3 regions of the Shinella agrisoli genome follow, and region 1 is predicted to be linked to each of the others. Evidence: predicted binding sites of a transcription regulator. Region 1 holds the regulator's gene; each other region holds the start of a gene.

Region 1 (2,262 bases):
CGGCAATCCCGTTTCCAGCCTCGTCTGCTCGCTGATCTTCCTCGAACCCCTCGTCCGCCGCCTCGCCCGCCTGCCCGAAAGGAGCCGGCTGCGCGCGGCGGTCGCCGCGGTGCCGCTCCAGCAGAACGACCGGCGGCAGGACTATGTGCGGGCGCGAATCGCCCGCGGGCCGGGCGGCGAACTGCTGGTCACGCCGCACGACAGGCAGGATTCCTCGATGATGAAGGTCTTTGCCGCGTCGGAGGGCCTGCTCGTCCGCCCGCCGCACTCGCCGGCCGCGCAGGCGGGCGCCGCCTGCGAAATCCTTCTCCTGCGCGAACCTGACGCCTGAGCCCGTATTATTGTTTCACGAGCCTCTTGCGGAACACATATGGAACAGATAGTGTCTGTTCTGGATTTGTTTCACGATTCTGGTTGGAGAGGCCATGCTGACGCGCAAACAACAGGAACTCCTCCTGTTCATTCATGAGCGTATGAAGGAGTCCGGCATTCCCCCGTCCTTCGACGAAATGAAGGACGCGCTGGATCTCGCCTCGAAATCCGGCATCCACCGCCTCATCACGGCGCTGGAGGAGCGCGGGTTCATCCGCCGCCTGCCCAACCGCGCGCGGGCGCTGGAAGTCATCAAGCTGCCGGACGCCTATTCGTCGAGCCTCCAGCCTCGCCGCGGCTTCTCACCGGCCGTCATAGAAGGCAGCCGCGGCAAGCAGCCGCTGCCGTCCGCCCCGCAGCAGCGCATGCCGGCGCAGGCGGACATGTCCGCCTCCGTTTCCGTGCCGGTCATGGGCCGTATCGCCGCCGGCGTGCCGATCTCCGCCATCCAGAACAACACCCATGACATCACCGTGCCCGCCGAGATGATCGGCAGCGGCGAGCATTACGCGCTGGAGGTCAAGGGCGATTCGATGATCGAGGCCGGCATCCTCGACGGCGATACGGTCATCATCCGCAATGCCAGCACCGCCAATCCGGGCGAGATCATCGTGGCGCTGGTCGACGACGAGGAAGCCACGCTGAAGCGCTTCCGCCGCAAGGGCGCCTCCATCGCGCTCGAAGCCGCCAATCCCGCCTACGAGACCCGCATCTTCGGGCCGGACCGCGTGAAGATCCAGGGCAAGCTCGTCGGCCTCATCCGCCGCTACAACTGATTGCCGGATTCGGCTTCGAACCGGCCGCTCCGCCAGTCGTAGGTGCGGTGCCGCGACCAGGGCCGGTCGAGCGTCTCGACGGCGGTCGTGATCCGGGCCGCGGCCAGGGGCGAAGCCGTCGCGGCGCCCGTGGGCGTGATTTCCAGAGCCCCTGTCCGCCGCAGGTGCCGCGCCGTCACCATCCGGGCGCCGGAGCGGCAGGCGTCGAGCCGCAGGGCAAAGGATACGACGACGAGGTCTGCGGCATCGCAGGCCGTGCCGAGGAAGGCGACGTCCTCCAGCGCGACAATCCGCCAGCCGCTCGGCGAGACGGCGGCGCAGAACGCCTTTGCTTCGCAGACGAAGCCGTTACGCTTTCCCGCCGCCTCGAAGGCCGCGGACATGGCCGCTTTCGCCTTCTCCCGATCCGCCCTGCGGCGCGGCCTCTTCTCGCTGGAAGCTGCCGCGCCCTCCTCTGCCTCTTCCACCGTCAAACCTGCCGTCTTGCGCGTCTCCGGCTTGACGAGCGCGCCGAGCCGAAGCGCGCGGCGCCATTGGTCGTAGATGAAGTCGGGCGGTCGTGTCCGGTTCGTCGAAACCCCGCCGTCGCGCAGGACGGCGACGAGTCGGCCGTCTTCCGAGACAAGCACTTCGGGCATGCTGCGGCTGCCCGGCCAGCAGGCGGCGCCGATTCCGAGGACGATGAGCAGCGTGCCCAGGTGGCGCAGCCGCGTGCGCAGGATGCAGACCAGCCCGCCGCCGACGCCGACCAGGAGGAAGGCAAGCGGCGGTATGCGGCCGGTAACGATCTCCCCATTCCAGCCGGAGACCCAGTTCGACAGCGCGATCATCCATTCGATGCCCTTGCCCATGATCGCGAAGGGCACCGCATCGAGGCCGAACGGCATCAGCAGCACGGCGATGAGGCCGAACGGCATGACCACGGCGCTGATCACCGGCATGGCGAGCAGGTTGCCGGCGAGCCCGTAGGCCGGAATGCGGTGGAAATGGCCGATGGAATAGATCAGCGTCGCAAAGCCGCCGATCAGGGAGGAAAGGAGAAGCCCGCCGAAGAAGCGGCCGAGCGCGCCGCCGAAGAGCCGGAAAGGCCCTCCCCCGCTCTCCTGCCGGACCG
Region 2 (2,262 bases), on a different contig from region 1:
GTCCACGGTCAACGGGGACGGAATCCATTCCACGATCTCTATCGGCTCGTCGGTCTCGTAGATAGCCCAATAGGGCTCTTCACCCTCCTCGAGGTCCGCGCCGGTTTTCCACCGCACCAGATGGACCTCACCATCATCATCCTTGGCGGCGATCGGCGTTCCGTCGCGCGACGCGGCAGAGGCGAGGTAGGTGACGGGCGCTCGCCTGAATGCCTCGATAAGGTCTGGATATTCGGACATGGCTCAGAGATCGACGAACGGACGGGCAATGGAGATGACAACGCTGGCTGCGGCCGATAACGCGACAAGGCCAGTCGTAACGATGAATGCAAGGTCAGGCATCAAGGCTGTCTCCTCATGGTCGCGGACCGGAAGATAGGGCGGGTCTGCTAAGCCTGCAAGGTGCCGCTCGAGCGCGTCGACCCGGGTTCCTTGTACGGGTAGTGCTCCCAGCACCACCATCGCACCGGCTCGCCCTTGCTGCGCGCGAGCCCGAAGCCGCCCCATTCGGCGCAGCCGGGCTCTTCGCAATAGTGCTCTTCGGGGACGTGCTGGTTGGTGTCTGCTTTATCGTCTGTAGCCATGTGGTCCGTGTAGGCGAGTCTCGACATCGTGTCACCTCGGCAGCTTGTAGGGTTCGATTTTGATTTGTCCTCTCGGTCGGCCCGCATTTTCGCATGCTGTGCAGTTCAGCTTTTCGCCGATCTTGTCGAGCGGGTAGCCCTTCCATTTCTGGATTTTAGGGTGATATCGGTCGATTTCCGCGCGCTTGCCGCAGGCGCATTCCCCTCTGAGGCCGTACCATTGCGGTAGGTCCGAAAGGCAGATTTGGCCAGCTCCGTTAAGACGGCCATCCGGGGCTTCGACGGGTGCCGTCGCGGCTCGCAGCACGTACGGACCGTTCACCTCGATCAGATAGCGTCCGGGATATTTCTGGATGGCGTCCTTCCATCCCTGGGCGGTGATCCCATTCATGGCCGTCTTGAGCGCGCAGCCCAGGAAGTTTCCGCCCTCGCGGTCGAAGACCAGTATCTGATAGTTGTCTTCGCCGTCGAGCCCCTTGGCGGGAGGCCGTGGTGTTGGAGCGTATTGCATGCGCCTATCTCGGTCGACGGCGTCATTCACGGTCTGCCTTGGGTCGCCAGCCTCGGGTGAACCCGGTGCTCATCGCCCGCCCTGCAAGCTCCAGCTGCCAGCGCAGATAGGCGCAGTCCGCGAGCAGCGTGGCGATCGCTGCCCGCGCGTTCCCGTCGTGCCAGGCCAGCGCGTCATCGATCTCGGTTCGGTTCTCATCGTGTTTTTCAAGCGGGCGCACGTCATCGTTCTCCTGTGTCTCATGCCACAGCAGGCATCATCCCCTTGGTTTCAGATTTGGCGTCCGCATCGCCGGCTTGTTCTCAATATGTTCTCGATCTGGTCAGAGTCAATATCGACGACGGACAAGTTCGAGGCGAATGCGCTCGACACAGGCTCCCATCCAGCAACCTCGGCCGACAGCGCTTGCTACGCCCAAGCGGATTGCCGGTGTTCCCGTAAGAGGCTTGCTTGCAGATGTTCTTGTCCGTATCGGAGGCTCGGCGTCAAACGAGCAGGTAACACAATGAAGCAGGGACTTAGTTTTATCGTGACGGACATCGAAGCGGATGGCCCTGATCCAGGGCGCCATTCCATGCTGAGCCTTGCTTCGGTCGCCCAAAGTGAGAGCGGTGAGGATCAGGGAGAGTTCACCGTCAATCTCAAGCCTCTACCGGAAGCCGTGCAGGATGCCGACACAATGAGGTGGTGGCGAACGCATCCATCTGCCTGGCACGAGGCAACGAGGGACCAACTGCGACCGGAAGCCGCCATCCACGCCTGGGCAGATTGGGTCGCGAAAAGACCCGGCACCCCCGTATTTGCGGCTCATCCTCTCTCATTTGACGGGGCCTGGGTCGACTGGTACCTGCAAAAGTTTACGGGACGTCGTCTCTTCTACCGCCCTCGTGTCCCGGGCCTGACTTATGGTGCAGGCGTAGATATCCCGTCTCTCATAATGGCAAAAACCGGTTGGGGGTATCAGCATTGCAACCGACAAAACTATCCGGCGGCCTGGTTCGGAGGCCATGACCATAGCCATCGTGCAATCGACGACGCCCGTGGGTATGCCCATTTGTTGAGGCTAATTCTGTGCGGAAACGTCTGTGAATTCAACGCTGGACTATAAGGCTCCTGCAACCCAACGGCAGAACCCGGCAGGGGCTCCGCCATGAACGGAAGCAGCGC
Region 3 (2,262 bases), on a different contig from region 1:
AGCCTGCAGTCCGGACAGCCTCTCGGAGGGAGCCGCACGACAGGCTTCCCCGGTAAGACTATCCGTCATGCCCTGCCCCCCTTGTTACCGATATGTCCGCACTCTAACGCGGCTTCGCTTAATTTTGGGTTGTTCGGGCTTCAAGCCACGCGTTTCCGCTGCCGGCCGGCCGATGAAAGCTTTCCCGGCCGTTCCAGCCCGTCATCCCGCCGGCCCTTCCCCCGTCATCCCGCCGGTGCAGCGGGATTTCGTCGGGGACGAGCCGGCGATCAGGGTTGCCAGCGCACCCTCGCCGGACGCAAGGCCGATGGTGAAGCCGGTCACGACGGTCTTGCCGCCCGCCTTGCGGCAGGTGAGGCGCACCCGCTCGCCGGCGCCGGAACCGAAGGCGGCGTCGAAGGCGGCGCGGACCTCGGCAAGCGTCACGCTGCCGCCCGCCTTGCCGGTGAAAAGCGTGCGGACCGGCGAGGCATTGAGCTCATCGAGGAGATCCAGCGAGCGGCTGTAGTAGGTTTCCGCCGAAGCGGCCATGCAGCTGCCGCTTCTCAGCCATTGCTGCCTGTCGAGGCCGATGCGCGCCGCGGGCATGGCCGTAAGCAGGCGCTTCTTCGTGCCCGAGGCGAGCGCGATTTCGGGAAGATCCGTCCACTTGCCCTTGCGCGCCTGCTGCTTGAGATCGGCTTCGATGCCGCAATAGCTCTTGCGCGCCTGGAAGCGGCTATGCAGCGAGAATTGCCTTGCGGCGGGCGATGCCGCGGAGAAGTCCGCACAGCCGCGGCTCTTCGGGCGCGCCATGCAATAGCCCGGCTGCCAGCTGACGGACAGGATCTCGCGCGTCCCGCCGCCCGCCGGCGCGGATTGGGCGCGCGCAAGGCCGGCCCCCAGGAAAAGGCAGGCACACGCGACGAGAAAGGAAAAGGCGACGTGGAAGGACAAGGCAGCTTTCGTCTTCATGACCGGCTCCCGAGAAAGAGAACAAAACAAGATCATATACAACCAAAAATCCAAAAAACGCAACCAGGAATCGGGAAAATCCCGAAATACGGGAACGAATAAAGAAATACACGCCGCATCCCATTGTCTTTGCATGGCAAATCGCGTTGACCTTTGCCAAACGGGAGGAAATGGCCGTGTTCTCAGAGGTCGAGACGCTGAAAAGCCCCAGCGGGGCGATGCTTGCGCTGCGGCACGAGCCGGCGCCCGGCGAGGCCCGCGGCGTCCTTCTTCTCAGCCACGGCCTTGCCGAGCACAGCGCCCGCTACGGGGATTTCGCAGCGCGCATCGCGGCGGAGGGCTTCGCGGTCTACGCCCACGATCACCGTGGCCACGGCTTCACCACCGCGCCGGATGCGCCGCGCGGCCAGTTCGCGGCGAGGAACGGCATCGAGCGCGTGCTCGAAGACATGCGCGCCGTGCGCGCGTTCGCGGCCGGCCGGCATCCGGGCCTGCCGGTCGTGCTCTTCGGCCATTCGATGGGCGGGCTGCTGGCGCTCGCCTTTGCCGAGGCCTACCCGGCCGATATCGACGCCCTCGCCGTCTGGAACTCCAATCTCGAGCCGGGCCTTGCCGGGCGGCTGGCGCAGGTGCTGCTGGCGGCGGAACGGATGCTGAAGGGCTCGGATGTGCCGAGCAGCCTCCTGCCCCGCCTCACCTTCGGCGCCTGGGGCCGGTCCATCGCGGATCGCCGGACGGCCTTCGACTGGCTGTCGCACGATCCGGCGCAGGTGGACGCCTACATCGCCGATCCGCTCTGCGGCTTCGATGTCAACGTCTCCATGTGGATCGACATTTTTGCCGTCACCTTCGCCGGCGCCTCCGGGAAAGGTATCGCCCGCCTGCCGAAAGGCCTGCCGGTCCATCTTGCCGGCGGCGACGAGGATCCGGCGACGGATCGCGGCCGGGCGGTGCTGGCCTTTGCCGAGCGGCTGAAAAAATCGCGGCTTGAGGAGGTCGACGCGATCGTCTATCGCGGCATGCGTCACGAAACGCTGAACGAAAGCCCGGCGCTGCGCGATCCCGCCATCGACGCCTTCGCAGGCTGGTTGAGGCGGGTCGCCGCGAAAAGGCGCCGGATCCCGGAACACACATGAGCACATCCGCCGTCACGCCGCTGCGCCACGAGGTCGGCCTCGGGCTTTTCCTCATGGTGCTCTCGGTGCTCGTCTCGCCGATCATCGACATCTTTGCCAAGCTGGCCGTCACCTCCGTGCCCGCGACGGAGATCACCTTCGTGCGCCTCCTCTTCCAGATGACGGTGCTGGG

What was found. The regulator LexA, encoded in region 1, represses DNA repair genes until DNA is damaged. The targets are predictions, from matches to a motif close to TGTTCNNNNTGTGTTCNG.
Region 2: ACIIOY_RS06745 (dehydrogenase) is a predicted target of LexA. The motif match lies at 1,393-1,410, and genes of this name have one in related genera.
Region 3: ACIIOY_RS00575 (ribonuclease T2 family protein) is a predicted target of LexA. The motif match lies at 972-989, and genes of this name have one in related genera.

What each region holds. Positions count from the first base shown of each region.
Region 1 is NZ_JBJIEP010000013.1:83,314-85,575, reverse strand. It holds gene ACIIOY_RS14940 (molybdopterin molybdotransferase MoeA) at 1-331, shown strand, start outside; gene lexA (transcriptional repressor LexA) at 426-1,148, shown strand; gene ACIIOY_RS14930 (ComEC/Rec2 family competence protein) at 1,139-2,262, opposite strand, start outside.
Region 2 is NZ_JBJIEP010000005.1:199,549-201,810, forward strand. It holds gene ACIIOY_RS06730 (hypothetical protein) at 1-240, opposite strand, end outside; gene ACIIOY_RS06735 (hypothetical protein) at 390-611, opposite strand; gene ACIIOY_RS06740 (hypothetical protein) at 616-1,095, opposite strand; gene ACIIOY_RS06745 (dehydrogenase) at 1,118-1,315, opposite strand; gene ACIIOY_RS06750 (DNA polymerase III subunit epsilon) at 1,601-2,203, shown strand.
Region 3 is NZ_JBJIEP010000001.1:126,904-129,165, forward strand. It holds gene ACIIOY_RS00570 (hypothetical protein) at 1-69, opposite strand, end outside; gene ACIIOY_RS00575 (ribonuclease T2 family protein) at 202-954, opposite strand; gene ACIIOY_RS00580 (alpha/beta fold hydrolase) at 1,131-2,090, shown strand; gene ACIIOY_RS00585 (DMT family transporter) at 2,087-2,262, shown strand, end outside.